One region of the Bacillus sp. EB106-07-01-XG149 genome, then DNA from elsewhere that is predicted to be linked to it. Evidence: riboswitches for the same ligand, from Rfam matches in the RefSeq annotation. Region 1 holds a riboswitch; each other region holds the start of a gene.
What was found. Region 1 has a riboswitch for S-adenosylmethionine ahead of mtnW (2,3-diketo-5-methylthiopentyl-1-phosphate enolase). Riboswitches for the same ligand answer to the same signal wherever they lie in the genome.
Positions count from the first base shown of each region.

Region 2: another riboswitch for S-adenosylmethionine. It lies ahead of AC3WTA_RS25205 (bifunctional O-acetylhomoserine aminocarboxypropyltransferase/cysteine synthase); the one in region 1 lies ahead of mtnW (2,3-diketo-5-methylthiopentyl-1-phosphate enolase).
Region 3: another riboswitch for S-adenosylmethionine. It lies ahead of metI (cystathionine gamma-synthase/O-acetylhomoserine thiolyase); the one in region 1 lies ahead of mtnW (2,3-diketo-5-methylthiopentyl-1-phosphate enolase).

Region 1 is NZ_JBYTDP010000002.1:350,252-361,394, reverse strand. Features, by position in the region: gene AC3WTA_RS07845 (NAD(P)-dependent oxidoreductase) at 1-531, shown strand, start outside; gene AC3WTA_RS07840 (DUF3909 family protein) at 537-869, shown strand; gene AC3WTA_RS07835 (hypothetical protein) at 921-1,196, opposite strand; gene AC3WTA_RS07830 (1,2-dihydroxy-3-keto-5-methylthiopentene dioxygenase) at 1,502-2,014, opposite strand; gene AC3WTA_RS07825 (methylthioribulose 1-phosphate dehydratase) at 1,992-2,630, opposite strand; gene mtnX (2-hydroxy-3-keto-5-methylthiopentenyl-1-phosphate phosphatase) at 2,627-3,286, opposite strand; gene mtnW (2,3-diketo-5-methylthiopentyl-1-phosphate enolase) at 3,283-4,527, opposite strand; SAM riboswitch class I at 4,592-4,697, opposite strand; gene AC3WTA_RS07810 (pyridoxal phosphate-dependent aminotransferase) at 4,762-5,940, opposite strand; gene AC3WTA_RS07805 (carbon-nitrogen family hydrolase) at 5,955-6,818, shown strand; SAM riboswitch class I at 6,890-7,032, shown strand; gene mtnK (S-methyl-5-thioribose kinase) at 7,124-8,305, shown strand; gene mtnA (S-methyl-5-thioribose-1-phosphate isomerase) at 8,302-9,363, shown strand; gene AC3WTA_RS07790 (YvrJ family protein) at 9,431-9,568, shown strand; gene AC3WTA_RS07785 (3-hydroxybutyrate dehydrogenase) at 9,663-10,439, opposite strand; gene AC3WTA_RS07780 (PadR family transcriptional regulator) at 10,635-10,967, shown strand; gene AC3WTA_RS07775 (DUF1129 domain-containing protein) at 10,967-11,143, shown strand, end outside.
Region 2 is NZ_JBYTDP010000009.1:43,004-54,146, reverse strand. Features, by position in the region: gene pdxK (pyridoxine/pyridoxal/pyridoxamine kinase) at 1-124, opposite strand, end outside; gene AC3WTA_RS25235 (GAF domain-containing sensor histidine kinase) at 259-1,830, shown strand; gene AC3WTA_RS25230 (response regulator) at 1,851-2,498, shown strand; gene AC3WTA_RS25225 (FMN-dependent NADH-azoreductase) at 2,689-3,315, shown strand; gene AC3WTA_RS25220 (transcriptional regulator YeiL) at 3,378-4,049, opposite strand; gene AC3WTA_RS25215 (YjjG family noncanonical pyrimidine nucleotidase) at 4,156-4,851, shown strand; gene AC3WTA_RS25210 (chloride channel protein) at 4,892-6,124, opposite strand; SAM riboswitch class I at 6,439-6,543, shown strand; gene AC3WTA_RS25205 (bifunctional O-acetylhomoserine aminocarboxypropyltransferase/cysteine synthase) at 6,637-7,935, shown strand; gene metA (homoserine O-acetyltransferase MetA) at 7,919-8,824, shown strand; gene AC3WTA_RS25195 (homoserine dehydrogenase) at 8,966-10,261, shown strand; gene AC3WTA_RS25190 (YczE/YyaS/YitT family protein) at 10,292-10,918, opposite strand; gene AC3WTA_RS25185 (LacI family DNA-binding transcriptional regulator) at 11,016-11,143, shown strand, end outside.
Region 3 is NZ_JBYTDP010000002.1:542,502-553,644, forward strand. Features, by position in the region: gene metH (methionine synthase) at 1-2,250, opposite strand, end outside; gene AC3WTA_RS08940 (bifunctional homocysteine S-methyltransferase/methylenetetrahydrofolate reductase) at 2,250-4,082, opposite strand; SAM riboswitch class I at 4,153-4,262, opposite strand; SAM riboswitch class I at 4,466-4,575, shown strand; gene metI (cystathionine gamma-synthase/O-acetylhomoserine thiolyase) at 4,818-5,930, shown strand; gene metC (cystathionine beta-lyase) at 5,927-7,090, shown strand; gene AC3WTA_RS08955 (cysteine hydrolase family protein) at 7,252-7,764, shown strand; gene AC3WTA_RS08960 (ArsR/SmtB family transcription factor) at 8,198-8,488, shown strand; gene AC3WTA_RS08965 (class I SAM-dependent methyltransferase) at 8,640-9,752, opposite strand; gene AC3WTA_RS08970 (MBL fold metallo-hydrolase) at 9,762-10,391, opposite strand; gene AC3WTA_RS08975 (DUF2759 domain-containing protein) at 10,562-10,735, shown strand; gene glcK (glucokinase) at 10,817-11,143, opposite strand, start outside.

The DNA.
Region 1 (11,143 bases):
AATGTATATACGTTAGATGCGCCTGTATCTGGAGGAGACGTTGGTGCGAAAGAAGCAAGGCTCGCAATTATGGTCGGTGGTGAAAAAGAAATATATGAAAAATGTTTACCGTTATTTGAAAAACTAGGAACAAACATTCAGTTGCAAGGACCAGCTGGAAGTGGACAACATACGAAAATGTGCAATCAAATTGCGATTGCTTCTAACATGATTGGAGTATGTGAAGCTGTTGCTTATGCAAAAAAAGCTGGACTAGATCCGGATAAAGTATTAGAAAGTATTTCAACGGGAGCAGCAGGTAGTTGGTCATTGAGTAACTTAGCTCCTCGAATGTTAAAGGGAGATTTTGAACCAGGGTTTTATGTAAAGCACTTTATGAAAGATATGAAGATAGCTTTAGATGAGGCTGAAAAATTGCAATTACCAGTACCAGGTTTAAGTTTGGCGAAGCAATTGTATGAGGAGTTAATAAAAGATGGGGAAGAGAATAGCGGAACACAAGTGTTATACAAAAAATACATAAAGGGGTAAATGAGATGGATCTACAAAGATTTGATGAGATGATTGATAATGTACAACGAGCAACTTGTATACAAATTAGTGAAAAACAAAAAGAAGCTTTTAAACAAAAATATGATTTTGGGCCGGAATTCGAATATGGAAGAGATGAGAAGGGGCATTATGTTATTCGAACTTCAAAAAAGATGTTAGAAGAAATGGAGTTTTATTTGGCATTGAAATATGATCGAGATGGGGTTGATCTTTATATGCAAGCAGAGATTGACGGTATATGTCACGTATCTGTTAGCTATAGTGAAGACGCCTTGCACTTACAAGAATTGTTTCAATTTCTAGAAGAAAATAAATAAAAGTCCTCATTTGAGGACTTTTATTTATTTAGGTATATTTAATTTTTATAATTATAAGCTAGAAGCTCTGCGGCATCGTTCGATTGGAAATGGAATAACTTGCGCGATGTGATTAGGACCGAATTGTTTTGCACGAGCATGGCGTACTATATAAAATGCACACAGAATTGAAACAGGAATAGCACCGAATAAGCCAAAAAATAAAGCGCTTACACAAGATGCGACAAAACCTAAAACACCAACTTCCAACTCTTCCATAATAGCTCCTAGAATAACAGGAAGTGCTCCACACGTAACCCCTAGTATAAGTGCGATAAGTAAACTCATGATTATCCCCCTCTGTTTGCGATATTCTTTTCCTTTTTATTTAATTGTAGTATATCATACACAAAACAGAATTTTCAGAAAAAATCAAAAAAAGTTCAATAAATGTTCAAAAAGTGTTGAAAAATTTGCTTAAAAAATAGAAGGGGAGATTGTTTTGGCATAGAAGGACTCATATGTTTGAGAAAATAAAAAATCAGGCTTATTTCACTTTTTGAAATAAGCCTGTTCCATAGGAGGATGTATATATGTAGAGTGAATAAAAGGTTGGAAAAGGGGATCCAAGTCCTTTTATTCAACTAACTACCTTAATAAATTGGAACCCAGCCTTCAGTTGTAACAAAAATACGAATAGCTACAACTTGACGATCATCTTGCAAGGTAAAATAATGTCTTGCATTTTCAGGAACAGATATGAGATCGCCTGGCTCAAGTTCAACGTCAAAGAATTTCCCATCTTTTCCTTCAATAGCAAAGATGCCATGACCACTAACAATAAAGCGAACTTCATCATCGGTATGATGGTGTTCTTTTTGGAAGTTAATTAATAATTCGTCAAGGTTAGGTGTGCTATTTGAAAGTGAAATTACATCATGTGCTTTATAGCCTCGGCGCGCTGAAACATCAGCGATTTCTTTTGAAAACACAGCTAATATTTCAGCCTTGTTTTCATCTGTTAACGAATAATTTTCATTTAAATGAGTAGGAAGCTTAGAAATATTCCATTTCTCATATAAAACGCCTTCCTCTTGTAGAAATTTAGATACTTCTACTTCATTTTCGATGCGAGTATTTACTTCATGAATACGAATTTGCGCCATTAGAAACGCCTCCTTGAATTGATAATAGTTTTATATGAAATTGGAATAAAAACTCATAAGCTTCTAATCTTTTCTTTGCATCAAAGCTATCTCGGCCCCATACGGTAATACCGTGGTTACGGATTAATACTGCTCCCGAATCTCCTTGTATATGTTTTCGGAAGTTTTCTCCAAGCGTTGGGATATGGGCATGGTTTTCGATAATAGGAATGTGAATTGTTGCACCTTCTTCCCAAATATCGAGAGCTTTAATAATTTCTTGATTTTGAAGGGTGACTGCATCACTATATAAATTTGTGATGACATTATTATCAGTTGTATGAACATGAAGTACGCACCCAGCATTCGTATTGTTATAAATATGTGTATGCAATATTGTTTCTGCTGAAGGGCGTAATTCAGTCTCTAATACGGGAAGCCCTAGATGATCTACTAATAGAAAATCATCTGGAGTAGTTTTTGTTTTATCTTTACCACTTGCTGTAATAAGAAAAGTAAGTGGCTCATGACTAACCTTTATAGAAATATTACCACTCGTTGCTGGAAACCAATTTCGTGTTGTTAATTCTTTTTTTATCTCGCTTAAGTCATACCATTGACGAAAAAGTTGTTTCATGATTTCACCTCCAACAAATGTTTTAATTGGGTTTGAACATCGTGAAATGTTTCAAACGGTGTATAAGCAATATAATTCTCTTCACACTTTGTAATAAGGAAGTCGCGAGCAAATACTTTATCTGCTTGTTTCGCAGCTTGTAAATCAGTAATTGAATCTCCAATCACAATATGGAAGTCATTCGTATCACTTAATTTACGGATTAAAGATGATTTGCATAATCCGCAATGATTTTGACAATGATGATCACAAGGATGAGGCCACTTAACTGTAATGAATTCATTTGAAAAGTCTGTTTCATTACAGTAAATTTGCTCTTTTGGAATGATTCCTTGTAAGAGTGGATAGACGAAGAAATCCATTCCACCTGATATAACGTAAAAAGAAATGTTATTTTCATTTACAAATTGTATAAATTCATGAAAACCACTACGGATTTCAGCAGTTTCTATTAAAAATTGAATCATATCATCGTGTAGACTAGTAGGTATTAATTGAAATAATTGAGAAACACCTTCTTGAATAGACAGCTCTTGTGATAAAATTCTATTCTTTACTTCTTCGGCTTCTGGTGGTGCAAATTTTTCCATAATGGACATAATGTTATCATTATTTGTAATCGTGCCATCGAAATCACAAAATACTTGAATACTCATAATTTCACCCCATGAGAGGGATTTCCCCATATTTGAAGTGCACTATGCAAATTTATGTCATCTACTTCATGGAGTGGTGTATTTTGCAAAGTAGCATTAATTGCAGTATGGAAAGCTTTACCGCCCCCTTGCGCTCCACTCGGATGTCCATGTATCCCGCCGCCAGCATTAATAACAACATCTTTACCGAAATCTCGTAGAATAAAGGGAACGAAACCAGGGTGAATACCAGCAGACGGAACAGAAAAACTCTTCTTGAAAAATGCATCGTCTTCAGTTAAATATTTTGAGATAGCAAGAGCCTCCTCTTTTTCTAGAGCAACACTTCCGTATGGAGATGGGAATAATGAAAAGTCAGCCCCAGCATAACGTAGTAGCTTTCCTAGTAATAATGGAGAGGAAACTCCATATAACTTGGATGCTGAATAAGCACCACTTACAGCAGGGTGTGCCATAATAGGAACTGGGATTTCATCATCTTCTGCAAGTGATTGTAGTACATCTAGTCCGTAAGCAAATACGTTAAATAATAGAATATCTGCCCCAGCTTGCACTGCGCGTTTCGCATTTTCTTTTAAATCAAAAGTTCGTCCTGTTAAATTTACGGCATATAACGTTTTATGTCCGTATGTTTCATATACGGATTGTAAAACTTCTTTTCCAGATACAATGCGTTTCGTAAGTGGTGTTAATGTATTCTCAAATAATATTTCATCATCTTTTACTATATCTACACCACCAATTGCTTGATCGCGTAATTGCGTTTTTAAATAACCAATATTTCGTCCAATCATTCCTTTAAAAATACTCATTAAAAGGGGACGCTCATGCACTTGTAAAAGATTTCGAATACCATCTATCCCGAATTTTGGACCAGGGAAATATTGTTTTAACTCGTCTGAAAATGTTAAGTCGATTAATTTCACTTCACCATCAAGTGATAGCTTTCCGAATGTAGTTGTTAAAATTGCTGGTAAGTCCGGACTGAAGTTTAATAACGGATATTCGATTTTAATAATCCCGCGTTTAACTTTTTTACGTAAATACGAATTGGTATGTTCTTGTTCAGCTAGTTCCTCAACATGAATGACGTTGCCTTTATGGTGTTTTAATTGTTCTTGCAATAAGTGTGGCAAATGAGTCCAAGAGCCAATTGTTAAACCGAGTGCAATTTGCTCGGCCTTTTTTTCTAAGTTATGTGAATCATCATGGATTAAATACGTTGCTATAATTCCGCTCATTGTTAAAACCTCCTAGTTAAATAAAAAAACCTCTCAGCTAAGGAGAGGTTTTTTTACAACCAGCTCCTTATCTGTCAGCATAATGCTGCGAGAATTAGCACCGTGTCTACAATTGTAGATCGGTTGCCGGGTTTCGTCGGGCTCGTCCCTCCACCTGCTCTTGATAAGAAGTATTTAGAAATGTTTAAATTTTTAAGATAACTGAATTTTGTCAGATATTTTTCATGTTGTCAATTATTTTTTGAAAAAATTTAATTTATCAATTCGATTAATGGCTTCTCGTAATCTATCTTCTGTATGCAAGAGACCAACACGGACATATCCTTCGCCATGTTCACCAAATCCAACACCAGGAGCAACTGCAACGTGTGCTTTTTCTAGTAAAATATCAGAAAATTGCTCAGATGTATATCCTTTCGGAACAGGAAGCCATGCAAAGAATGAGCCTGTTGGAATATCTACATTCCAACCAATTGAGTGACAAGCTGAAACAAGAGCGTTTCTTCGAGATTCGTAACTATTTACAAGGTCTATTACGCAAGACTGTGAACTTAATAGTGCTTCGCGGGCAGCATCTTGAACTGCACCAAAAATACTAACATACATATGATCTTGTAATAAGTTAATTGTCTCAATCACACTTTCATTCCCTACAGCAAAAGCGATGCGCCATCCAGCCATATTGAAAGTTTTCGATAGAGTGTAAATTTCAATACCTGTATCTTTACCACCGTCTGCTTGCAAGAAACTAACAGGTTTTTGACCATCGAATCCAATAGCACCGTAAGCAAAATCATGAATGACTAATATATTATGTTTATTAGCAAAATGAATGGTTTCATCAAAGAAATCTTTTGATGCAGTAGCACCGGTAGGATTATTTGGATAGTTTAAAAACATTAACTTTGCACGCTCAGCGGTAGTGGCATCAATTTTTGTATAATCTGGTAAAAAATTATTTTCTGCAATAAGCGGCATTGTTTCAAATTGTGCTTTTGCTAAAGCAACTCCTGATAAATAATCTGGATAGCCTGGATCTGGAACGAGAATAGTATCACCAGGGTTTGTAAAACAAAGTGGTAATTCTACTAATCCAGCTTTTCCACCAAACAAAATAGCAACTTCTGTTTTTGGATTTACTACTACATCATATTCGCGTTGATAGAATGTTGCCACGGCTTCTTTTAAACTTTCGTGTCCGCGAAATGGCGGATATTTATGATGAATGGTCTTTTCAGCAGCATCTTGTAAAGCTTTTACGATATGCTGCGGTGTTGGTTGATCTGGATTACCTTGACCAAGATTAATAACATCGTGACCAGCTGCTACGACTTTGTTAACTTTTGCAACAAGTGAAGCGAAAAATTGTGTTGGCAATGATGTTACTATCTCAGAAGGTTGAAATAATTTCATACTTTCCACCTCTTTTGAAAGTTGTTACAATTCTAGTGACAAATGATATAATCTTTCCAGTATTTTGTAAAGAAAAAATTATGAATGGGGCTGACAAAATGAAAGTCGCATGTATTCAAATGGACATTGTCTTTGGAGATGTAGAAAAAAATATTGAGAATGCTAAAAATAAAATAAGCGAAGCGATGAAGGAAAGACCAGACGTTATTGTCTTACCAGAACTATGGACAACGGGATATGATTTAACGAGGCTTACTGAAATTGCAGATAGGGATGGATTGCAAACGAAAGAAAAGCTGAAAGAATGGTCGAAGCAATATGGTGTACATATTGTCGGTGGGTCTATAGCGAAGCAAACAGAGCAAGGTGTTACAAATACAATGTATGTGGTAAACAAGGAAGGAGAACTAGTCAATGAATATAGTAAAGTACATTTATTTCAGCTTATGGATGAACATAAATATTTAATCGCTGGAAATAGTACAGGTGAATTTAAGCTAGATGATGTAGAGTGCGCCGGTACAATTTGTTATGACATTCGTTTTCCGGAGTGGATGCGTGTTCATACTGCTAAAGGTGCAAAAGTTTTATTTGTTGTAGCAGAATGGCCATTGGTTCGTTTAGCTCATTGGCGTTTGCTATTGCAAGCAAGAGCAGTTGAAAATCAGTGTTATGTTGTTGCATGTAATAGGGCAGGAAAGGATCCGAATAATGAGTTTGCCGGTCATTCTTTAATTGTCGATCCTTGGGGCGAAGTTGTTGTAGAAGCGAATGAAGAAGAATCAATTTTATTTGGAGAGCTTCATTTTGAGAAAATTAAAGAAGTACGCAAAGGAATTCCAGTTTTTGCAGATCGTCGTCCAGAATTATACAAATAAAATATTGACAAGTGATTTTTATTCTTGGTATAGTCTTCAACATAAAGTTAAAAATTCAAAAAATTATACAACTCTTATCAAGAGCAGGTGGAGGGATTTGGCCCGATGAAGCCCAGCAACCGACCGTAATACCATTGTGAAATGGGGCGTTTATTTACGCCAAAAGGCACGGTGCTAATTCCAGCAGAAAGTAAACCTTTCTGGCAGATAAGAGGGGAGAAGATAAACTTCAAACCTCTTTCTTTGTGGAAAGAGGTTTTTCTACGTCAGAAAAACCTCTGAATTTAAAAAAGGGGGAGAAGACGATGGGATATTATTCATTAACTGAAACAACAGCTATACAATATGCGAAAGAACACGGTTATTTTGAAAAGAAAGCAAATGTAGTTTGTCATGAAATTGGAGATGGAAATTTAAATTACGTGTTCAAATTAGATGATGGAGAGAAGTCTATTATAATAAAACAAGCACTGCCATATGCGAAAGTAGTTGGTGAGAGCTGGCCACTGTCTATAAAAAGAGCGACGATTGAAAGTAAAGCATTACAAATTTTTGCGAAGTATGTGCCGGAATATGTGCCGGTAGTGTACAGTCATGATGAAGAGTTAGCAGTAACGGTCATAGAAGACTTATCAAGGCTAACAATTACAAGAAAAGGATTAATAGATGGAGAGGAGTACCCACTTTTATCCCAACATATTGGTCGCTTTCTAGCACATGTTTTGTTTTATACTTCAGATTTCGGTTTACAATCAGAAGAGAAAAGAGTGTTAGATAGTGAATTTGTTAATCCAGATCTTAGTAAAATTACGGAAGATTTAGTGTTTACAGATCCGTTTAGTCATTATGATACGAATGATTATGAACCAGAGTTACAACTAGCGGTGGATGAACTGTGGAGTGACAAAAATTTAAAATTAAAAGTCGCGCAATATAAATATAAGTTCTTAACAAGAAAAGAAGCGCTTATTCATGGTGATTTACATACTGGTAGTATTTTTTCATCACCTGCTGAAACGAAAGTAATTGATCCAGAATTTGCAACATACGGTCCATTTGGATTTGACCTTGGTCAATTTATTGCAAATTTATTATTAAATGCACTATCCCGTGAAGAGGAAAAAAGAAGTGTGCTATTTTTCCATATTGAGAAAACATGGAGTTATTTTGTAGAAGCTTTTACGAAATTATGGATTGGAGAAGGCGTAGAAGCATATACGAAAGAGAAACAATGGTTGCCAATTATTTTGCAAAATATTTTTACGGATGCCGTTGGATTTGCTGGATGTGAGCTTATACGTAGAACAATTGGTTTAGCACATGTAGCTGATTTAGATGAAATAGCAAATAAAGAAACGAGAATCCAAGCTAAAAAACAAGCGCTATCCTTAGGTAAAGAACTAATAAAATATGAATCTAAGAGCGCTGACATTCAACTGTTCCGAACGTTATTTCAACAGACAGTTTCTGGAGGGGTAAAAGCATGAGTACAATTGTTACTGTTCCGAGGTCTGTCAGTTGGAAAGGTGATGCCATTGCAGTATTAAATCAAACAAAGTTGCCGCATAGTACAGAATACAAAACATTAACGACGATTGAAGAGGTATGGAAAAGTATTGTCATGCTAGAAGTACGAGGAGCACCTACAATTGGAATTGTAGCTGCATTTGGTTTGGCGCTTGCATCAAAAAAATATAATACTGTACATATGGAAGAATTTCAAAAGAAGTTTAATAGAGATTGTAATTATTTAGGAACGTCACGCCCGACAGCAGTCAATTTATTTTGGGCAATCGATCGTATGAGAGAATCCATTCGAGAAATTACTAAAATAAAAGAAGCACAAAAAATATTAGAAGAAGAAGCACTTCTCATTCAGCAAGAAGATGAAGCGGTATGCCGGAGTATTGGAGAACATGCATTAACATGCTTTAAAGACGGTGATAACATTTTAACAATTTGTAACGCTGGAAGTATTGCAACTGCTAGATATGGTACTGCATTAGCACCGTTTTATATTGGGAAAGAAAAAGGTGTACGTTTACATGCGTATGCGTGTGAAACGAGACCGGTTTTACAAGGCGGGCGTTTAACGACATGGGAATTAAAACAGGCAAATATTGATGTAACACTTATTACAGATAATACGGCAGCGCATGCTATTCAAACGAAAGAAATAAACGCAATTATTGTAGGAGCGGACCGAATTGTCGCAAATGGAGATACAGCAAATAAAATCGGAACAATGAATTTAGCTATATTAGCAAAGTATTTCGATATTCCATTTTACGTTGCAGCTCCGTTATCTACGTTTGATATTACGAAACAAATAGGTACAGAAATTGTTATTGAAGAAAGAGATGAAACCGAAGTTACGAAAATTTTTGAAAAACAAGTGGCGCCAATTGGAACTGATGTTTATAATCCTGCATTTGACGTAACACCGAATGAATTAATTACAGGTATTATTACTGAAAAAGGCATCATACATGGAGATTATAAACGGGAAATTGCATCATTATTTGAAAGACAAGCTAATACATAATAGCTTGTTTTTTTATGCCTAAATGTATTTCGTACTCTTATTTATATAATGAAAGGGGGAGAGAAAGATGGAAGAGTGGATCAGGATGATAGGTAATGTAGGGTTTCCGATTGTTGTAACATTATATTTACTCCATCGTATTGAAAGTAAATTAGATGGGGTAATTGTTGCAATCGAGAAACTCCCTAAACAATTACTAAAGTAGGAAGGTCCTCGCGATAGAAAGTAAAATAAAGTTTGCTCTTCGTGAGCAAACTTTATTTTTTACCTCGCATTAATGGGAAGTAAAAGCCTTCACTTTATTGAGCAGTATAACCACCATCGATAACAACGGCTTGTCCAGTTATACCTCTTGCTTTTTCACTCGCTAAAAACATAGCATAATCAGAGATTTCTTGTACTTGCAATAAGCGTTTTTGTGGTACAAGTGGATAAATAACATCTTCTAAAACATTTTCAAGTGGTACATTTCGTGTAGTAGCTAAATCTTGTAGTTGATTACGTACAAGTGGGGTATCGACATAACCAGGACAAAGCGCATTAACGGTAATTCCGTGAGTAGCGCCTTCTAAAGCTGCAACTTTTGTTAATCCGATTACGCCATGCTTCGCGCTATTGTAGGCGGATTTTCCTGCAAATCCAACGAGGCCATTAATGGAGGCTACATTAATAATTCGGCCATACTTTTGTTTTTTCATGATTGGGAAGGCATGCTTAATTGCGATAAAAGGAGCGATTTGCATAATTTTAATAAGTAGTTCGAACTTTTCAGTTGGAAAATCTTCAATTGGTGAAACGTGCTGCATTCCTGCGTTGTTAATTAATATATGTAATGAACCGAAATGCGTAACGGTTTGAGAAATTGCAGCGGTAATTTCTTCTTCAGATGTAACATCACATTTTAAACCGATAGCTTGATAGCCTTCTTTTTGTAATTGTTCAGCAGCTTCTTTTGCACGTTCTTCAAGACGATCGGTAATCACAACTTTTGCACCTTCTTTTGCAAAAGCGTTTCCCATTTCATAACCAATGCCACTTGCAGCGCCTGTTAAAAAAACAACTCGATTTGTGACCATGATGAAAAACATCCCTTCATAATAAAATTCTCATATTGCTCTATTTAGAGAGTGGTTTATAAAAATCCTGCAAAGATTTGGAAAAATATCGTTAGCTATCTTGTTTTGCAAAATAGTCTCTGCTATACTATTTTGTAAAGCAAGATACTTACACTTATCTATCTTGTAAAACAAGATAGTGGAAGGATTTGAATTATGTCGACAAGTCAAATGCTGAAAGGGATTTTAGAAGGATGCTTACTTGCTATTATTTCTGAAGGTGAAATATACGGTTATGAAATGAGTGAAAAGCTAGCGAAGTATGGCTTTACTATGGCGAGTGAGGGAAGTATTTATCCGTTATTAATACGAATGCAAAAGGAAGGATTAATAACAAGTGTAATGAAGGAATCTCCATCTGGTCCAAAGCGGAAATATTATACATTAACAGAAAAAGGTGAGGAAGCACTTAATGAATTTATGGATCGCTGGGAAGCGATGCAAAGTAGTGTAGAGCGTCTACTTGAAGGGAAGGGGAGAAAAAAATAATGTTATCAAGTGAAGCACGAAATTTTTTATTAGAAATGAGATTATTTTTAGCGGCAAAGAGTGTGAAAGAAAGCGATATTGAAAATTTTATAGAAGATGCGGAACTCTATTTAATTGAGGGTGAGAGTGATGGGAAAAGTGTAGAAGATATTTTCGGAAGCTCACCGAAAGAATAT
Region 2 (11,143 bases), on a different contig from region 1:
CGATTGTCGTAAGAGATGTCATTCCGTATACACCAAGTTCTTGGAATGTTTTTAAATCTGCTTGTATACCAGCACCGCCACTTGTGTCAGAACCAGCGATAGTAAGTGCTTTATTTAATGTCATTATGAAATCCCCCTCAAGTGATATAATGAAAACTATGTTTTCACCATTATATCAATGTTACGAATAAGTACAAAGTGAAAAGTAGATGATTTACTTTAGGGGCGATTTAAAATCTTGTATGTAGGAGACGAATTATGTTTCAAGAGAATCGTACAAATGAATTAGTTATATTAAAAGAGATTGCAGAGACGTTGAACACCTCAAATGATACATATCATGTGCTGCAAGCTGTGTTGGAAAAACTGTTGAATGTAACAGGTTTAACAACAGGATGGATATTTCTGGCAGATGAAAATGGTAGATATACAAAATTAATTGATTATCAATTACCAGAGGGATTAAGATTTGAAAATAAACGACCGATGTGTGAGGGGAATTGTTGGTGTTTACACCGATTTGTGGAAGGGAAACTAGAGAAAGCCGTTAATATTATTGAATGTAAGAGAATTAATAATGCGATTGAATATAACTGGGGAGATACAGAAGGGATTGTGCATCATGCGACAGTGCCGCTAAAAGCGGGGGGAGATGAATTTGGCGTATTAAATGTGGCTAGTCCAGGTAAAACACATTTTTCTGAAGAAGAGTTAGTGCTATTACAATCAGTTGCTTTCCAAATTGGAACAGCATTAAAACGTACAAAATTGTATGAAAATGAAAAGAGAAGGGCTCATTATTATGTAAAGTTAGACCGCTTTATTCAAGCTTTAAGGACGATTCATAAATTTAATGCATTGCCTGAGGAGATTGTAAAGCAAATAGGGAAGTTATTTTTATGGGAGCAAGTTGTATTCTTTATTAGAGAAGAAAATGAACTTGCTGTAAGGGCCTCATATAAGATAGATGAGCTACAAGAGGATTTGAAGTCAGCGGCACAGGAAGCTCTGAAAAAAGAAGAGCCTGTTTTGTTAAAGAGTCAGGTTGGGAATATCGTACATCCTAATCGTGCAGTTATTGCCATTCCCATACATATTCAAGATCATATATTTGGCGTACTAAGTGTAAGTTCGAATAATGGAGAATTTGATATAAATACGATAGATGTAGTACAGGCGTTAGCCAATCATATATCGTTAATGATAGAGAACTTAAGGTTAAATGAAAAGCGCCGAGAACTTGTACGAATGGAAGAACGTAATCGTTTAGCTAGAGATTTGCATGATTCTGTTTCACAAAAGTTGTTTTCATTAACTTTTATGACGAAAGGTGCCGAAGCCGTCTTAAAGGGGAAAAACGAAAAGGTAGATCAGTCTTTGCATGAGATACGTGAGTTATCGCAAGGTGCTTTAAAAGAAATGAGGACGTTAATTTGGCAACTACGTCCAGCGGGATTAGAGAAAGGACTATTACCAGCTTTAAAACAATATGGTGAAAGTTTGGGATTGAAAATTCGGGAACAAGTTACAGGTGTTCGTGATTTGCCGCGCGTAGTAGAGGAAGCGCTATGGCGAATTGGACAAGAAGCTTTAAATAACGTAAGTAAACATGCGAATGTCAGGGAAGCGGCGATTTATTTCAAAGTGACGGAGAAGAATGTATCATTAGAAATAGTCGATCAAGGAAACGGCTTTGTAGAAAAGGATGTAAAAGAGAAGAAATCACTCGGTATGACTACGATGCGCGAAAGAGTAGAATTAGTCGGTGGAACAATTAAAATTGTAAGTGATAAGAAAAGAACAAGTGTAAAAGTAAACGTACCATTATGATGTGAAAATGAGGGAAGTTTGTGAAAATAAAAGTATTGTTAGTTGATGATCATACAGTCGTTTTAAAAGGATTAGCATTTTTCTTAAGTACACAGGAAGATTTAGCGTTAGTTGGAGAAGCAAATAATGGGAAAGAAGCGTTAGTGAAAGTAGGGGAGACGAATCCTGATGTTGTATTAATGGATTTATATATGCCCGAAATGGATGGTGTCGAGGCGACGGCGTGCATCAAAAAAGAATATCCAAATGTGAAAGTAATTGTATTAACTAGCTTCTCTGATCAGGCGCATGTTTTACCAGCGTTAAGGGCGGGGGCAAGTGGGTATATTTTAAAAGATGTAGAACCGGATCAGCTTGTTGAAGCTATTCGAAGCGCATATAAAGGTAATATTCAATTACATCCGGATATAGCAAATACTCTTCTCTCTCAAACATTACCTGTGGAAGAAAAGGAAGAAGAACCTTCTATTCAAGTGGATGTGCTAACGGCGAGAGAAAATGAAGTGTTGCAGCTATTAGCGAAAGGGATGAGTAATAAAGAGATCGCTTCTGTTTTAGTTATTACAGAAAAAACGGTAAAAGCTCATGTAAGTAGTATTTTGAGTAAGTTGAATTTATCTGATCGCACGCAAGCAGCATTATATGCAGTGAAAAATGGAATTGTATAAGACAAAAGTCGTAAGACCTAGTTCGCCTTTAGAAGGTGGACTTTTTTTATAGAAAAATACGTCTATGTGAGGACGAAATTGTCTTGATATAAAGATAAAATATGTTTGTAAGCAACAAAACAACAATTACAAGGGATACCTTTTTTGAAAGCATATAACAACAGAAGAGTGAGTACTAGGAGGAAAAACAATGGCAACAGTTTTATTTGTAAAAGCAAACAACCGCCCAGCGGAACAAGCAGTTAGTGTGAAATTATACGAGGCATTTTTAGCAAACTATAAAGAAGCACATCCAAATGATACAGTAGTAGAACTTGATTTATATAAAGAAGAATTACCATATGTAGGCGTAGATATGATTAATGGTACATTCAAAGCAAGTAAAGGATTTGATTTAACTGAAGAGGAAGCAAAAGCAGTAGCAGTTGCTGATAAGTATTTAAATCAATTTTTAGAAGCTGATAAAGTCGTTTTCGGTTTCCCATTATGGAACTTAACGATTCCAGCAGTGCTACACACATATATTGATTATTTAAACCGAGCTGGCAAAACGTTTAAATATACGCCAGAAGGTCCAGTTGGTCTAATTGGAGATAAGAAGATTGCATTATTAAACGCGCGCGGCGGCGTATATTCTGAAGGTCCAGCAGCTGAAGTAGAAATGGCTGTTAAATATGTAGCAAGCATGATGGGCTTCTTCGGTGCAACAAATATGGAAACAGTAGTTATTGAAGGACATAACCAATTCCCAGATAAAGCAGAAGAGATCATTACAGCTGGTCTTGAAGAAGCAGCTAAAGTAGCAAGCAAATTTTAATTAAAAATAGAATCGTCACTCAAAAAAAGTAGCATTAACATATAAACGTTAATGCTACTTTTTTATATTTTAAGTTCATCAGCCAGTTTTTCTAAGTGAATTCGATCTTGTATGTAATAGGTTCTTCCGTCTTTTGTTAAGTAATTTTGCTGGCAAAACTGGTTTAATACATATAAAAGATGACGGTAGCTGACATTTAAGTATTCCGAAGCCTCGGTATGTTTTTCTGTATAACTGTTATTTTGTTCTGTTAATAGAATAAACGCCGCTAATCGATTTTCGAACGGATAGCTATTGTTTTTGGCGTAACTTTCTGTTCGGCTAATTGTTTTTTCGCCGATAAATTTGCATAGTTTCTGTAGAAATATAGCATCTTGCAACAAAAGATGCTGACAATCTTTAAGAGGAAGCGCTAAGCACATACATTCTTCAATCACTTCCACTGTTTTCGTAACGGATTCTACACCAATTAATCCTAATTCTCCAATGAACGAAGGTGCTTGAATAAAGTTAATTAAGGAGACCTTCCCGTTTTTGTGACTCATATATATTTTCGCTTTCCCGGAAATTAAGTAATAAAGATAAGGAACATCAACGCCTTCATTACATATCCTTTCTTTCTTTTGAAAGGAATGTAGTTCAGCGTAAGGTAAGACATCAAAAGAAAAAAAAGTATGGAAGTTGTAAGTTTGCATGTAATGAGAGATTTCGTCGCTATTTTTGCTGACTTTCATATTTTCACCTCATGTTTAGTATGAGATATCTCCTATTATTTTTACAAGAAGGAATGATACGATTTACGTAAATTTATTTTTGTAGAAAAGAGTGTGTGAAGGGCTTATGAAAAAATATAAAACATTGCTATTTGATGTAGATGATACATTGTTAGATTTTCAAAAGGCGGAGAAAGTGGCGTTACGTATGCTTTTTGAAGAGAAAGGGATTCCTCTAACTAGCGAGGTTGAAGTGCAGTATAAAAAAATTAATAAAAGTCTTTGGGATGCTTTTGAAGAAGGTGAAATCAACCGTGATGAAGTCGTAAATACACGGTTTTCGATTTTGTTTAAAGAATACGGGGAAGAGGTAGATGGGATATTATTCGAAAATAATTATCGTAGCTACTTAGAAGAAGGAGACCAACTTATGCAAGGTGCGTTTGAATTTATAAATCAAATTCAAAGTGAGTACAATTTATATATAGTGACAAACGGTGTTTCTAAGACGCAAGATAAACGTTTACGTAATGCAGGATTACATGCCTTGTTTAAAGATATTTTCGTTTCTGAAGATACAGGATTCCAAAAGCCGATGAAAGAGTATTTTGATTATGTTTTTGAACAAATTCCTAATTTTTCTCCTAAAGAAGGGCTCATTATTGGGGATTCGTTAAGTGCTGATATGAAAGGTGGATATGTAGCGGGAATTGATACTTGTTGGTTTAATCCAGAAAAGAAATCAAATAATAGCGAGATTGTGCCAACATATGAAGTACAAAATTTTGAAGAGTTATACGCGTTATTGAAGCAACGTGTGTAATAAAAATAGGCAGTGGAACTTTTGTCCCTACTGCCTATTTTTATTCGTTTGTAACTTCGTTGTTTTTAGGAAGTGGAAATGCATTACCAATCGCTGCCGCTCCAAGCATTGGTAATAGTAAATTGAGCGGGAAAAACATGAGTAATAGTAATGTTATAGCAATTGGTTTTCTTAATGCATAGCTTGAAATTGCTGTCGTGACGATGGCTACCGAAGCGATTGGATCTATCGGGATAATGGAAGCTATAGCATATCCGATACTAGATCCAGCAAATATAATTGGGAAAATATGTCCACCGCGCCAACCTGTATTTAAACAAACGGCAGTAATACATAATTTTAAAACACCTGAAAGAAGTAGTACCCAGAAGGATAAGTGACTCCATTCAACGACTAAATCTTTTAATTGGTGTTCTCCTGAGAATAACGTGTACGGGAGAAAAGTTCCTGTAATTCCTAATAAAATACCACCGATAATTCCAAGTGATAGTTTGTATTCCCTGAAGGGATGGATTAATTTCTCTAATGTGAATTCAAATTTGAAATAAAAGAAACCAACTATAGCACCAATACTAGCAAGTGGTAGAAAGGCAATCCATTCATTAAGAGAAAGGGAACCTTCCCCAAAATTAACGATAAAGGATCCGCGATTATCGAATTTACTAAGTAATATATAAACGGAAAAGCCAGCGAAAGTGGTAGCTAAATATACAATTGCTTTTTTTCCTTTAGAAAATTCGTTAATTTGCTCACCCTCATTTTCATTTGGAGCTAAATAACCGAATAATGGCGCGTTAAAAATTACACTTAAAGTAGCGCCAATTCCAACCTCTGTTAGTTCATTCATTCCTTTTAAGGCAAATGTAAAGCGATCCCCTACCCATGTACAAAGTCCACCGATAATTCCAACAAGTGCTGCTTCGGGACCTAAGCTAGCTCCAAATATTAAAACGATAATCGCAGTTAAAGTAGCTTTATGTACAAAACGGTATTCAATTCTACCTGTTTTTTTATATTCACCCATCACTTCCGGCATAAGACGTGGATATGTGCCGAAGTATTTTTGGGTTAAACCAACGAGAATACCACCGATAGTTGTTACACAAATAGTGTAATACGGGGGAGAAGAGAAAATAGTAGGTAAGTATCCCCAAATAAAGTGAATGCCGATATTTATTGTAACTAAAAATAGCCAGACTGTAGCTCCTACTATAGAGCCTAAAAGAATGCCGTATAGGACGATTATATAGTGCATGTCCTTTGTGTTTGTCATGTGATACCTCCGTTATGTAAGTTTTAATGTCGAAAGGATTAAATATGCTACTGTGAAAGGAATATGTATAGTATCTTTTTGAGATGTTGGCTTATTCAATATATTGAGGTCTCGTGAGAATTTGAAATGTATACAGTTAAACTACTTACTTAATTTTATATAGTAATCGTGGGTTTTAAAAGGTCTTTTTCGAATGAATATGGAATATATTTCTTTTGTTATGCATGTCAAATTTTTTGTGTTTAATTTAGAACATTCAGAAAAACTGATTGACATTAGGAAATTATTGCTATAAAATCAACGGTAATTGCATAGTCTTATCAAGAAAAGGTGGAGGGACAGGCCCGATGAAACCTTGGCAACAGCCGTATAACGGAATTGTGCCAAATCCTGCAGGTAATAATCCTGAAAGATAAGAAAGAGCCTTTAGAGCGTGTTTTCAAACTGCTCCTTTCTTGTTTTCAGGAAAGGAGCAGTTTTTTTATTTTGTATAAAAGAAAGGAGAATGAGAGATGGGAGAATCATGGGGAAAAGGAACAATTTGTGTGCAAGGTGGCTATACACCAAAGAATGGTGAACCGCGTGTTTTGCCACTTTATCAAAGTACAACGTATAAATACGATACTTCAGATGATTTAGCAGCGCTATTTAATTTAGAGGCAGAAGGATATATATATACGCGTATTGGAAATCCTACTTTAGCTGCATTTGAGCAAAAGTTAGCGGATTTAGAGGGTGGTGTAGGAGCTGTTGCAACGGCTTCTGGGCAGGCTGCTATTATGCTTGCTGTTTTAAATATTTGTAGTAGCGGAGACCACTTGCTTTGTTCTTCCACAGTTTATGGCGGAACGTTTAATTTATTTGGAGTGAGTTTGCGTAAGCTTGGTATTGACGTTACGTTCTTTAATCCGAATTTAAGTGCTGATGAAATTGTGGCCCTTGCTAATGATAAGACGAAACTTGTTTATGCAGAATCGTTAGGAAATCCAGCGATGAACGTTTTAAATTTCAAAGAATTTTCAGATGCAGCGAAAGAGTTGGAAGTACCTTTTATTGTGGATAATACATTAGCAACTCCTTATTTATGCCAAGCATTTGAGCACGGAGCAAATATTATCGTTCATTCTACGACGAAATATATCGATGGTCATGCAAGTTCTTTAGGCGGCATTGTCATTGACGGAGGGAACTTCGATTGGACAAATGGGAAATATCCTGAACTTGTTGAACCGGATCCAAGTTATCACGGCGTAAGTTACGTTCAAAATTTTGGTGCAGCAGCTTATATTGTGAAGGCGCGTGTTCAATTATTAAGAGACTACGGAAACTGTATGAGCCCATTCAATGCGTATATTAGCAATATCGGCTTAGAAACGCTGCATTTAAGAATGGAGCGTCATAGTGAAAATGCTCTCGCAGTTGCTAAGTGGCTTGCTAACCATGAACGTATTGAATGGGTGAATTATCCGGGATTAGATAGCAATGAAAATTACTCGTTAGCACAAACGTATTTGAAAAAAGGTGCTAGTGGTGTTTTAACATTCGGCATTAAGGGCGGATTAGAAGCAGCGAAAGAATTTATCGCAAATGTAAAACTAGCAACTCTCGTAACGCATGTAGCGGATGCACGAACTTGCGTTATACATCCTGCTAGCACAACGCATAGACAATTAAGTGCTGAAGATCAGCGTCTAGCTGGCGTTACATCAGATTTAATTCGTTTATCGGTTGGTATAGAAGATGTTTCTGATATTATTGCAGATTTAGAAGCAGCGCTAGTCGGAGGCAAAGAACATGCCGATCATAATTGATAAAGATTTACCAGCTCGCAAAGTGTTGCAGAAGGAAAATATTTTTGTAATGACGAAGGAGCGAGCAGAAACACAAGATATCCGGGCATTGAAAATTGCTATCTTAAATTTAATGCCTACAAAGCAAGAAACAGAAGCGCAATTACTTCGTTTAATTGGCAACACACCGTTGCAATTAGATGTTCACTTACTTCATATGGAATCACATTTGTCTCGCAATGTAGCGCAGGACCATTTAACGAGTTTCTATAAAACATTTCGTGATATTGAGAATGAGAAATTTGATGGACTTATTATTACAGGAGCACCAGTTGAAACTCTTTCTTTTGAAGAGGTAGATTATTGGGAAGAGCTTAAACGTATTATGGAGTATTCAAAAAAGAATGTAACATCTACGCTTCATATTTGCTGGGGGGCACAGGCTGGCTTGTATCATCATTATGGTGTTCCAAAGTATCCTCTTAAGGAAAAAATGTTCGGTGTATTTGAACATGAAGTCTGTGAGCAACATGTGAAATTGTTACAAGGGTTTGATGAATTGTTTTTTGCCCCGCATTCTCGTCATACAGAAGTACGAGAGAGTGATATTAGAGAGGTGACAGACTTAACATTATTAGCAAATTCTGAGGAAGCGGGTGTTCACCTTGTCATTGGGCAAGAAGGAAGGCAAGTGTTTGCGCTCGGGCATAGTGAATATAGTTGTGATACGTTAAAGCAAGAATACGAACGGGACCGCCAAAAAGGGTTAAATATTGATGTGCCGAAAAATTATTTTAAGCATAATAATCCAAATGAGAAGCCACTTGTAAGGTGGAGAAGCCATGGGAATCTATTATTCTCTAATTGGCTGAATTATTACGTGTATCAAGAAACCCCTTATGTATTATAAAAAAAGATTGTGTAACACGTGGCAACGTTTTCTTTGTAAAGATTAACTTATATTTTTCCGAATTTTCAAAAAACATTGTTTTTCAGATTTTTTACTCATATAATTTCATCTAAACACAATTTTTGAGGGGTGGACAGGATTATGAAAGAAATTCAAATTGGTTTATTAGGTCTTGGGACAGTTGGTAGCGGTGTAGTTCGTATCATTACAGATCATCAAGAGCGACTTATCCACCAAGTAGGTTGTCCTGTAAAAGTAACGAAAGTACTAGTACAAAATATTGAAAAAGAGAGAGAAGTAGAGGTACCTTCTACTCTATTAACACAAGATGCAAATGAAATTTTAGATAATCCAAATATTGACGTTGTCATCGAAGTGATGGGTGGCATTGATGATGCAAAAGCATATATTTTGCAAGCCTTACAGAGCGGGAAGCATGTTGTGACTGCCAATAAAGATTTAATGGCGTTACATGGGGCGGAACTGTTAGCGGTAGCAAAAGATAATAAAGCAGATTTATTTTATGAAGCAAGTGTAGCTGGAGGGATTCCGATTTTACGAAGTATCGTAGAAGGACTTTCTTCAGATCTTATTACGAAAGTAATGGGAATTGTAAATGGAACGACAAATTTTATTTTGACGAAAATGTCAGATGAAGGGAGAGCATATAACGACGTGTTAAAAGAAGCCCAACAACTTGGATTTGCAGAAGCAGATCCAACATCAGATGTGGAAGGTTTAGATGCAGCGAGAAAAATGACGATTTTGGCTACCCTTGGTTTTTCTACAAATGTAGAGCTTGGAGATGTGAAGGTAAAAGGGATTACTTCTATTACAGAAGAAGATATTGAATACAGTAAGAGTTTAGGATACACGATTAAATTAATCGGTCTTGCGAAGCGAGATGGTGAAAAATTAGAGGTAACAGTTGAACCGACACTTCTTCCAAATACACATCCTCTTGCGGCCGTGCAAAACGAATATAACGCTGTATATGTGTATGGTGAAGCGGTCGGAGAAACGATGTTTTATGGGCCAGGTGCAGGAAGTTTACCGACAGCAACAGCTGTTGTTTCAGATTTAGTAGCTGTAATGCAAAATATTCGATTAGGTGTAAACGGAAATAGTGCGGTATCCCCGCAGTATAAAAAGGTATTAAAAGAGCCAGACGAAATTGTTGTGAAGAAATTTTTAAGACTTCATGTAAAAGATGAAATTGGTGTATTTGCAAAAATTACTTCATTATTCTCTGAGCGTGGCGTTAGCTTTGAAAAGATTATTCAAATGCCGCTTGAAGAGAAAGGGAAGGCTGAAATTGTAATCGTGACGCATCGTGCGTCTCTTGCTGATTATGATTATATTCTACATACGTTGCAAGGGTATGAAGAAATAGATTGTTTGAAAGCAAACTATCGAATTGAAGGGGATGCTAAGTAGCGTCCCTTATCATAAAACAGAAAGAGCCTGTTAAGCAGCTTGCTTAACAGGCTCTTTTCTATTTAAAATCTTCGTACCAATTTGAATAAATGCTTGGATAATCCAGCCTGTTGTAAAGGATAAGATGATTGTTCCAAAATAGATAGGTCCATCTAATAGGAAGCTTAATGTTAAAAATAAAAACGCTAACGAAATTTCTGTTCTTCTAAATGTCCATTTCTTTTTCTCAGCAACGGTTAAAACGAAAGCTTCTTGAGGTGCTGCGCAAAGGTTTGTAGAGACGTAAAGACCAATCCCAGCTCCAACGAATAGATTTCCGCAAATAAGTGTTATATATTTTGGAAGAGAACGGATAGCGTCCATAATAGTTGGAATGGAACCAATCCAATCAACAAAAAGAGAAATAAGAACCATCGTTACAATTGTACCGATCGTAATTTGTTTTTTATTCCAAAAGAGTACGATAAGGGTAAAAGCAAAGTTAATCATGAAAATCCAAAAACCGATACTTATCCCGAAATTTTGATATAGTGCAATAAAGAAGGAATCATAAGGGCTAAGTCCAAAGGAAGTAATTGTCGTCATCATATTAATACCGATGGCGAGAGTGAGTAGACCGCCAATGAAAAATATATATTCTAATTTGAATCGAAGCATAGTTGTATATCCTTTCAAAATGTATTTGCTAGGAAAGGATATATTGTGGAAAGCTTACCAGGTCAAGGGAGAATTTTTGCGAGAAGGGGAAAATGAGATGACGAATATAAGGAAGATTGCTGAACTTGCTGGAGTATCTGTTTCAACTGTTTCACGTGTGTTGAATAATCATCCATATGTGAATGAACAGAAACGAAAAGAAATTTTAACAATTATAGAAGAATT
Region 3 (11,143 bases), 190 kb from region 1:
TTGTACAATTCGATCTGAGCGAACATTGATTCCTAAATTAATAATCTCATATCCGTTATTCGATAAAATAATTTCAACGAGGTTTTTCCCAATATCATGTACGTCACCTTTAACAGTTGCTAATAATACTTTCCCTTTTTTCGCACTCTCGCTAGATTCCATATGTGGCTCTAAATAGCTTACGGCAGCTTTCATACTTTCAGCACTTTGCAATACTTCGGCAACGATAAGCTCATTATTATTAAATAATCGTCCCACCTCATCCATTCCTGTCATAAGTGGGCCATTAATAATATCCAAAGGTTTTCTTCCTTCTGTAAGTGCGAGACTTAAATCTTCTTGTAGCCCTTGTTTCGTACCTTCTACAATGTAATTTGCCAGCCTTTCATCAAGAGTTAATGTTTCTTGGATAACGACATCTTTCTTTTTTGCCGCACGATAGAAATTTGTAAATTCTTCTAACGTCTCTTGCGTCGTTTCAAAAAGTAATGCATCTGCAAGACGTTTTTCTTCCTCTGGAATTGACGCATACCGTTCTAATTTTTCCGTATTCACAATCGCGTAATCTAATCCTGCTTTAGTTGCATGATATAAAAAGACGGAATTTAATACTTCGCGGCCAGCTGGTGGTAAACCAAATGATATGTTACTTACACCTAAAATCGTTAAACACTCTGGCAAGGCTTCTTTAATAAGGCGAATTCCTTCTATCGTCGCTGCCGCTGAACCAATATATTCTTCATCACCTGTACCTACAGGAAATACAAGTGCATCAAAAATAATATCTGACGGGCGTATACCATATTTCGTTGTCAATAACTCATAACTTCTTTTCGCGATTTCGAGTTTTCGTTCTGCACTAACCGCCATACCATCTTCATCAATTGTTCCTACAACAATAGCAGCACCATATTTCCGAAGAAGCGGCGTCACTTTTTTAAATCGTTCTTCTCCATCTTCTAAATTAATTGAATTAATAACAGCTTTTCCTTGAATATAAGTAAGAGCTCGCTCCATCACATTTTCATCTGTTGAATCAATCATAATTGGTACTTTTAACACTTTCGTAACTTCTGCCAAGAAGTTTTCCATATCTTCTATTTCATCGCGATCAGGATCTGCCATACAAATATCAATAATATGAGCATTTTTCTTCACTTGCGCTCTTGCGACTTCAGCAGCCTCTTCAAATTTCCCTTCTGCTACTAATCGTTTAAATTTACGTGACCCAATAACATTTGTTCTTTCACCAACAAATAATGGTCTCATAGAGTCATCATATTGAAGTGCCTCTAATCCACTAACCCCGTGTCCATCTCTTTCGTGGTGTTCACGCGGCTTAAGAGAAACTAATGCAGATTTCATTGCTTTTATATGTTCTGGTGTTGTGCCACAACAACCACCGATAATATTAACCCATCCTTCTTCAGCAAATCGCTTCACTTTTTCAGCGAGTGAAGATGGTGATTCATGATAATGTCCATCTTCATCAGGAAGACCTGCATTTGGATAACAAGAAATGTAACACTCCGACAAATCAGATAGTGAACGAATATGGTCTCTCATAAACTCCGGACCAGTCGCACAGTTTAATCCAACAGATAGTGGCTTCATATGTTCTACTGATAAGTAAAAAGCCTCAATTGTTTGCCCGGCCAGAGTCGTTCCCATCGGTTCAATCGTTCCTGAAATCATAATAGGTACAATTTTATTTAGCTCATCAAAAGCTGCTTGAATTCCAATATAAGCAGCCTTCACGTTACGCATATCTTGACTCGTCTCAACGAGTAATACATCTACGTCGCCATTTAATAAGCCTCTTGCCTGCCTTGTATAGGCTTCAATTAATTCTTCAAACGTTACACCACCAGTAACACTAATCGCTTTCGTTGTCGGCCCCATTGCTCCCGCAACATATACTTCTTTTCCGCTTTCGTTGACCGCTTGCTTTGCTAAACGTGCTGCCTTCTCATTTAGTTCCTCGTCTAAATGAGACAACGCATAATCACTTAATACAATGTTTGTCGCCCCAAATGTATTTGTTTCAATAATATCCGCTCCAGCTTCAATATAAGCTTTATGAATCTTTAAAATGACATCAGGTCTTGTTTCTACTAAATATTCATTACACCCTTCGTACTCTTCTCCTCCGAAATCTTCCGCAGTTAAGTCCTCTTGCTGGATCATTGTTCCCATTGCACCATCTAATATTAAGATGTTATTTTGTAATTTTTCTTCTATACATTTCATCAGTTAATACCTTCTTTCACTTCTTGCTTTTCTCTCACATATTTAACAAGATGTTCTGTAATTTCATATTTTAGAAATGGTGTAATAAGATAAATGCCGTTAAAATATTTCATCGCCACATCGATCAATTCTTGTGAAATGCGAATCCCTTCCTCAATTGCTGCCTCTTTCGTTTCATGTCCATCCATTCTCTCCCTTATTTCTTCAGGTAGAGTAATACCCGGCACCTCAAAATGAAGGAAATCTGCATTCCTTTTACTTATTAATGGCATAATCCCAATAAAAATAGGTTGTTCCAAATGCTTTGTCGCTTCATACACTTCTTCAATTAACGCGATATCATAAATTGGCTGAGTTAAGAAATATTCCGCTCCAGCATCTATTTTCCGTTCCATCCGCTTAACCGCTGCTTTTAAATGTCTTACATGCGGATTAAACGCACCTCCCACTGAAAACCTTGTTGCTGGACCTATTGATTTCCCTAAAATCGAGCGTCCGTCGTTCATTTCTTTAATCATTTTAATGAGCTCAATAGAGGACAAATCATATACAGAAGTGGCACCTGGAAAATCACCAACGCGTGCTGGATCACCAGTTAAAGCTAACACTTCTTCCATACCTAACGCCGATAAGCCTAATAAATGAGACTGTAGTCCAATGACGTTATGATCTCTACACGTTAAATGCGTCAATACCGGAATATCGTGCTTCGTTAATAATGCCCCCATTGCCATATTCGAGATGCGAGGCGATGCTAATGAATTATCTGCTAGAGTAATAGCATCTGCACCAGCTCTTTTCAATGCTCTTGCTCCTTCAAAAAATCGCTGCGTATCTAATGTTTTCGGTGGATCTAATTCCACTACTACTGTCGTTTGTTTTTTTGCTTTCTCTGCTAATGTGACATGAGCTTTTGAACGTTTCTCGTGTGTATGAACTACTTTCGGTCTTTGAATCGTATCCTTTTCTATTACAGGTGTAACATTTGCAATTGCACGTTTCATACTTTCAATATGTTCTGGAGTCGTGCCACAACAACCACCTAATAACCGAATACCTTGCTCAATAAATTTCGGTGTCATCGCTTCGAAATAAGCTGGACTTCCCTCATATACGTAACGTCCCTCCACATAATTTGGGAGACCTGCATTCGGATATGCTGACAAGTACCCATTTTGCGGAATCGATATCATTTTAAAAGCTTCCGTCATGTGAAGTGGCCCTAGTTGACAGTTCAATCCAACAACATTTGCACCGTAATCTAAAAGCTGTTTTAATATTTCATTTACATCATTTCCATTTTGAGTTGTACCTGCCTCATGCAATGCTAATTGAGCTACAATTGGAATATTCGTTTGTTTTCGTAACACCTGAACAGCATGAAGTAATTCAAACTCATCATAGAAAGTCTCTAATAGCAGTCCATCAACCTGTTCTTCTAGTAATGCACTTGCCTGCTCAAGTAGCATAAATTCTCGCTCCATATCAGTTGTTGTAACAGCTCCGATATGTTTCATGCCACCAATTGTTCCTAAAATTGCATTTCTCTCTGTCACAGATGCTTTCGCCAATTTTACTGCCGCTCTATTAATTTCAGTAACTTGATTTTCTAAACCATACATACGTAATTTCGCTTCATTTGCTCCGTACGTATTTGTTTGAATTACATCAGCCCCAGCAGCTACATATTGCTTATGAATCGATATAATTAAATCCGGATCAGATATATTTAATTCTTCAAAACTACTTTGCAAGCCATGTGAATGTAATAACGTTCCAACCGCGCCATCACCTATTACAATTCCTTTTGATAATAAATCTAGTAATTTCACAAATCTCCCTCATTTCCATCAATATAAAAACCCCCTCTTCACTTTGAAGAGGGGGACATAATCAATCCTCCTCTTATCATGCAAAACATTCGTTTTGCAGGTATTAGCACCGTTTCAAACATTTTGTTTGAAGGTTGCCGGGTTTCACAGGGCCTTTCCCTCCACCGCTCTCAATAAGAGTTTGTCTTTATTATTTTATTTATGTAGCTAAAAGGAAATACGTTCCCCTTTTAACAATGTTTGTTAATTTTTTAATAAATTTAGCATGCACAAATGCAAAAGTCAATGACACTTGCGGAAAAATAAAAATTATTTAAAATAAAGTTGCAATTCAATTATCTTTTGTTGTAAAGTTAAAAACATAATAAAATTTCATACGAACATTCTTATCTAGAGAGGTAGAGGGACTGGCCCTATGACGCCTCAGCAACCATTAACATTTGTTAATAAGGTGCTAATTCCAGCAAATTGTGAAAGATTTGACAGATGAGAAGAAGACTCTATTCAAACCGAAAGCCTTCTTCTTTAGAAGGCTTTTTTTATTTTACCCCGCATTAACGGGCAGTAAGATTCCCAACTCAAAATTCAGCTAGAACAAAGAAGTTAGGTGGGAATCGACTGCCCGTAAAAGCCCGATTGGTGAGGACTGATAATCAGTGGGGAATGCCCCCCTCACTGATTAAAGTTTCACTTTACATTCACTTAATTGTTAATTTAAAAAGGAGGAATTTTCACATGTCAACTATTGAAACAAAACTAGCACAAATCGGAAACCGGAGCGAAACTACAACAGGAACTGTTAACCCACCTGTTTATTTTTCAACTGCTTATCGTCACGAAGGAATTGGTAACTCTACTGGCTTTGACTATTCACGAACTGGCAATCCAACTCGTGGTCTTTTAGAGCAGGCAATCGCAGACTTAGAATATGGTGAACAAGGTTATGCCTGTAGTTCAGGGATGGCAGCTGTTCTCCTCGTCCTCTCCCTATTCCGTTCTGGAGACGAACTTATTGTATCCGAAGATTTATACGGGGGCACTTATCGATTATTTTCTGAGCATGAAAAAAAGTGGAACGTTCGATGTAGATACGTAAATACACAATCTATTAAACAAATTGAGCAAGCTATCACAACTGAAACGAAGGCTATTTTCATAGAAACTCCAACTAATCCGTTAATGCAAGTTACCGATATTGCCGCTGTCGCAACCGTAGCCAAAAGACACGGACTACTTCTTATTGTAGACAACACATTCTATACGCCTTATATACAGCAGCCATTAACAGAAGGTGCCGACATTGTACTTCATAGCGCAACGAAATATTTAGGGGGACATAACGATGTCCTAAGCGGACTTGTCGTTGCAAGAGGAAAGGAACTTTGTGAGGAAATCGCTCATTATCATAATGCCTCTGGTGCGGTCTTAAGTCCATTTGACTCATGGCTATTAATTCGTGGTATGAAAACGTTAGCGCTTCGCATGAGACAACATGAAGAAAATGCAAAAGCAGTTGTTGCTTATTTAAATGATGAAGACGGGGTGACAGATGTATTTTATCCTGGAAGAGGCGGCATGATCTCATTTCGTCTGAAAGATGAAACATGGATTAATCCATTCTTACAATCTTTATCCTTAATTACATTTGCTGAAAGTCTTGGTGGTGTTGAAAGTTTAATGACGTATCCAGCAACGCAAACACATGCTGATATTCCTGAAGAAATCAGAACAGCAAACGGTGTATGTAATCGTCTTCTGCGATTTTCCGTTGGCATTGAAAATAGTAACGATTTAATTCAAGACTTAAAGCAAGCCATTAAACTTGTAAAAGAAGGTATAAGAATATGAGTTATTCTATAGATACACTCTTACTGCACAACCAATATAAACATGACTCGCAAACAGGAGCTGTTAACGTTCCCATCTATAATACATCAACATTCCACCAGTTTGATGTAGATACGTTCGGAAAATATGACTATAGTCGCTCTGGTAATCCAACTCGTGAAGCTCTTGAAGATATCATTGCTTTATTAGAAGGAGGAACAAAGGGGTTTGCCTTCGCATCAGGAATTGCAGCGATTTCTACTGCATTCCTCCTTCTTTCACAAGGCGATCACGTACTCATTTCAGAGGACGTATACGGAGGCACTTATCGAATTATAACTGAAGTGCTCTCCCGTTACGGTGTGTCACATACATTTGTTGATATGACCAATTTAGAAGAAATAAAGCAAAAAATTAAGCCAAATACAAAACTCTTTTATGTGGAAACACCCTCTAATCCACTTTTAAAAGTGACAGATATTCGTGCTGTTTCTAAACTTGCAAAATCTATTGACGCCCTTACTTTTGTTGATAATACATTTTTGACACCACTATTCCAGAAACCACTTGATCTTGGCGCCGATGTCGTTCTTCATAGTGCCACAAAATTCATTGCCGGTCATAGTGATGTTACTGCCGGATTAGCTGTTGTAAAAGATGCCGAACTCGCTCAAAAACTTGGATTTTTACAAAATGCATTTGGCGCTATTTTAGGTCCTCAAGATTGTTCTCTCGTACTTCGCGGTCTAAAAACATTGCATGTACGTCTTGAGCATTCAGCTGCAAACGCCAATAAAATTGCACATTATTTACAAGAGCACGCTAAAGTTAAAAATGTCTATTATCCTGGCTTACAAACACATCTTGGATTTGATATTCAACAATCTCAAGCTACATCAGCTGGAGCTGTCCTATCTTTCACTTTACAATCAGAAGACGCACTCCGCCAATTTTTATCAAAAGTAAAATTACCTGTCTTTGCAGTTAGTTTAGGAGCTGTCGAATCGATTCTTTCCTACCCAGCTAAAATGTCACATGCAGCACTGTCGCAAGAAGCTCGTGATGAAAGAGGGATTTCTAATTCATTACTTCGGTTATCCGTCGGCCTTGAAAATGTTGACGATTTAATATCCGATTTTGAAAATGCCCTTTCTTATGTAGAAGAACCTGTAAATGCATAGAACGAACAGAAGATATGAAATTAAGTTTTCATATCTTCTTTTTTATGCCGTTACGTATATTTTTTACTTTTCGTATAGTTCATAAAAAAACGAAAGAGCACCATCTATTTCTAAATAATGAATTAATTGATATATTAAGAAGTAAAAAAGGGGCAAAAATAATGGATACTTGTGCAGATGTTTTAATCGTTATCGATTTACAAAATGGAGTATGTTATAGCGAAGAGCATTTATTCGATTTACAAAATTTACTTACAAAAGTAAATAAAAGAATTTCTTCATACAGAAAATCAAATAAACCAATCATTTTTATTCAACATTGTGATGATGATTTAGTACCCGAAAAAGAACTTTGGGCTATTCATGCTGATCTAGATGTTCAGGAACAAGATTTTTTTGTAAGAAAAACACATGCCAATTCATTTTATAAAACAAACTTGAAAGAGATTTTAGAACAATTATCTGTACACCGTATTGAATTTTGTGGTGCCCAAACAGAGTACTGTATGGATGCTACGATTAAATTTTCCCATGGACTAGAATACGAAAACTTCATGGTACAGAAAGCAACCTCTACGTTAAATAATCCGTTTATGTCCGCAAAAGAGACAATTGATTTTTATGAGAACATATGGAACCGCAGATTTTTAAAGCTGATAAAAGATGAACTCTAGAATACATAACTACTTTCTTGGTAATTCTAAAATTTATCAGCTATACTCAAATATTTTGTTATCACCATAAAGAAGCTAACTACATTCAGCTTCTTTTCTTTTAACCTGTTTTATATTCTATATATAGCATTATAATTCCTTTTTCTTATTATTTTAAAAATTTTGTATATTCATTTGAAAGAATAAGAAAATCATGATAAAATTGTGTTACAAATATATCTATATCTTTCAATTTTTAAAACGCATCGAAATTTTCACCCAAAAGTGTCATTTTACAAAACCATGCAAATTTATCTACTTTATTTACATCAGGGTCTCTTTTCTTACAATTTCTTTACTTTAGGAATTTTTTTCTGCAACAACTGTTTTCTTTTCTTTAATTTTTTGGTATGTATAGTATGGTATAACAGCTCACACGGAGGTGGAAAAGAACATGTTAGAAACCTTTCAAAAAGAAATAGAACTATATGAAAGCAATGCAGAATTATTGAAAGTACTTGCTCATCCTGTTCGCTTATGTATTGTAAAAGGATTAATTGAACGTGGTCCAAGCAACGTTTCTACAATGTACACTGGCTTAAACATGCCACAATCTACAATTTCACAGCATTTAGCAAAATTAAAAAGTGCTAAAATCGTTTCAAGTGAAAGAAAAGGATTGGAAATTTATTACAAAGTAGAAAACGAGACAATTATTCAACTCGTTCGCGTATTATTAGGTTAAGAGCTCATAAACAGAGAAAAAGGGCGTATTTTATATTTTTTATCTCATATCTTTAATATAAATATATATCATGAGAGAAAATATATGATGCTACATAATTAAAAAGTCGTATTAAAAAACAAGACACAGAAATATGCTGTGTCTTGTTTTTTTATATTTTCAAATGCTGATCCAAGTGTAACTGTTGCATATGTTTCGTATGTATCACAACATCAAATGCACTCCCTAATCCTCCGCTCAAAATCATAGAACGAACTGCACGATTTTGTTTTTGAGTTTCAGAAAAAGGATTTCGATCTTGGTGACCCGTAAGCTGATCTAATATTCCTGCTGCTAACAAAAACTCCGATTGCTTCTTATGCCATACTATATTCATGCCTTGCAGGCTAAACATCTCTTTCAGTTCGTCCCAATGAATATGAGTAGTAAGATCCATTTCACCTGGATGCTCTAAAGGATTACCGATTAACTTATGCTCGTAATATCCTCTTAAACTTCCTTCTTGATGTGCAGGATGCATCCATTCTTCTTTTGTGTATCCATAATCAACGGTAATACATACACCTCGTTGAAACCATTTCGCAATTTCTACTATATATTCTTCCATCGCAAGTGGCACTTCAAAACGCTGACCTTCAGCAAGATGAATATTATATTTCAATAAGTATCGACCAATATTTTTCTGTAGCGGTCTACATACTTCTGCGAGTTTCCCCTCCTCTGTGTACGTAACACGTACTTCATACAATATTCCATTTCTCTTCTCAATTACTTCAACAGGAAATGCATCAAATAACTCATTCGAAAAAAGAATCCCTTCGAACGATTCTCCCATTTCACTATGCGACGTATAATACGACACATTAGAAAACGAACAAAGATTTTTCTGCTGTAAGTTTTTATGAAAAGGGCTCATTTCAATCATTGAATAGTTTAAATCAATAAAGGTTTCTGGAGATACTTGCTTCCACTCTTGTAAAACATCATAGGCAAACCTTCCTGTTCCCCCACCAATCTCACAAATATTCGGAGCAACTTCACCATTTTCAACAAGACGAATAAAAAACTTAGCAAATGTTTTTGCAAAAACAGAGGATACGTTGCTACTTGTAAAAAAATCCCCTTGTCTTCCAATTTTTTCACGTTCCTTCATATAATAGCCATGTCCCTCTGTGTACAATACGAGGTTCATATACGTACTATATGAAATTGAATAATCCTTCTCTTTCTCCATCCATTCTTTTAAAATGAGCTCCATCTCCATACTAGCTCCTTACTGTAAAAATGGATTATTTTCTTTTTCAAAACCAATGCTTGTTTCTGGACCATGTCCACATAGCACCGCTGTATCATCTGGTAATACAAATAATTTTTCTTCAATACTTCCAATCAATTCAGCAAAACTTCCACCGGGTAAATCTGTTCTTCCGATGCTCATTTGGAACAATACATCACCAGAAAATACAGCATTCGCCTCTTTACAATAATAAGAAATACTGCCTGGAGAATGTCCTGGCGTCTCAAAAATCTCAAAATTAAATGAACCAATTGCTAATGCACCTTCTGCATCAATAATATGATCTGCTTGTTTTGCTGTAATACTGCGATTCATCATAAAAATTTGAGAGCCATTTACAGTTGCATCGCCTAACCAATCTGCTTCTTCTTTATGTACGTACACAGGAATATGAAAAGCGTCTCTTACCGCGTCAACAGCACCAATATGATCAAAGTGAGCATGTGTTAATAAAACAGCAAGTGGCTTTAATTGTTCTTCTTGTAAATATGTAACGAGCTTCTCGCCTTCGTGACCAGGATCAAAGATAATACACTCATTTTGATCATTCGTTAAAATATAAGCATTCGTTTGTAATGGGCCTAACGGCATTTGTATCCATTTCATATGAAAATCTCCTCCAATTATTAAACTTACTTTCAATGATACAACATTTTTTTCTCTTAGGAAAAGAAAGGATGCTATCTCGACAATCATTTTTAAAACATGTACAATATAAAAGAGTTAATATTCTAAAAACTCATATTAAGGAATGGGTAGACAGAGGAGGATATTGTATGGGCCTTGTTATTATTTTTGCGCTAGTCACTCTGTTAGCTGTATTCGCTACGCTTAGAACTCTTCGCGAAAAAAACTTATTCGCGGGCGGCTTTGCAATTGCAACTGTACTCGTTTTCGGATGGTTTACGATTATGACTGTTCTATATAACGGGTACCCACCAGCAGCTTAATTCATTTACATGTTATTCTTCATCAAGATTTCACACAAAAAAGAGGAAGGGTTTCCCCTTCCTCTTTTCATATTTCACAACTTATACCATCTTCGCTTCGTATTTGTGCTTTTTTACAAGCCAAGCTCCTCCGATAACACCTGCATCATTACCAAGTATTGCAATCGCTAACTTTGTGCTCTTTACAGCACGTGAGAAAGCATATTGCTCGAAATAACGTTGAATTGGCTCTAATAGTGCATCTCCAGCTTTAGACACGCCCCCGCCAATAACAATTTTCTCTGGGTTCAACGTACTAGCAAGGTTCGCTACAGCTAATCCTAAATAAGAAGCTACTTTTTCTACTACTTCGCCTGCTAGCTCGTCACCTTGTCCAAGTGCTTCAAACACATCTTTTGATGTAATACG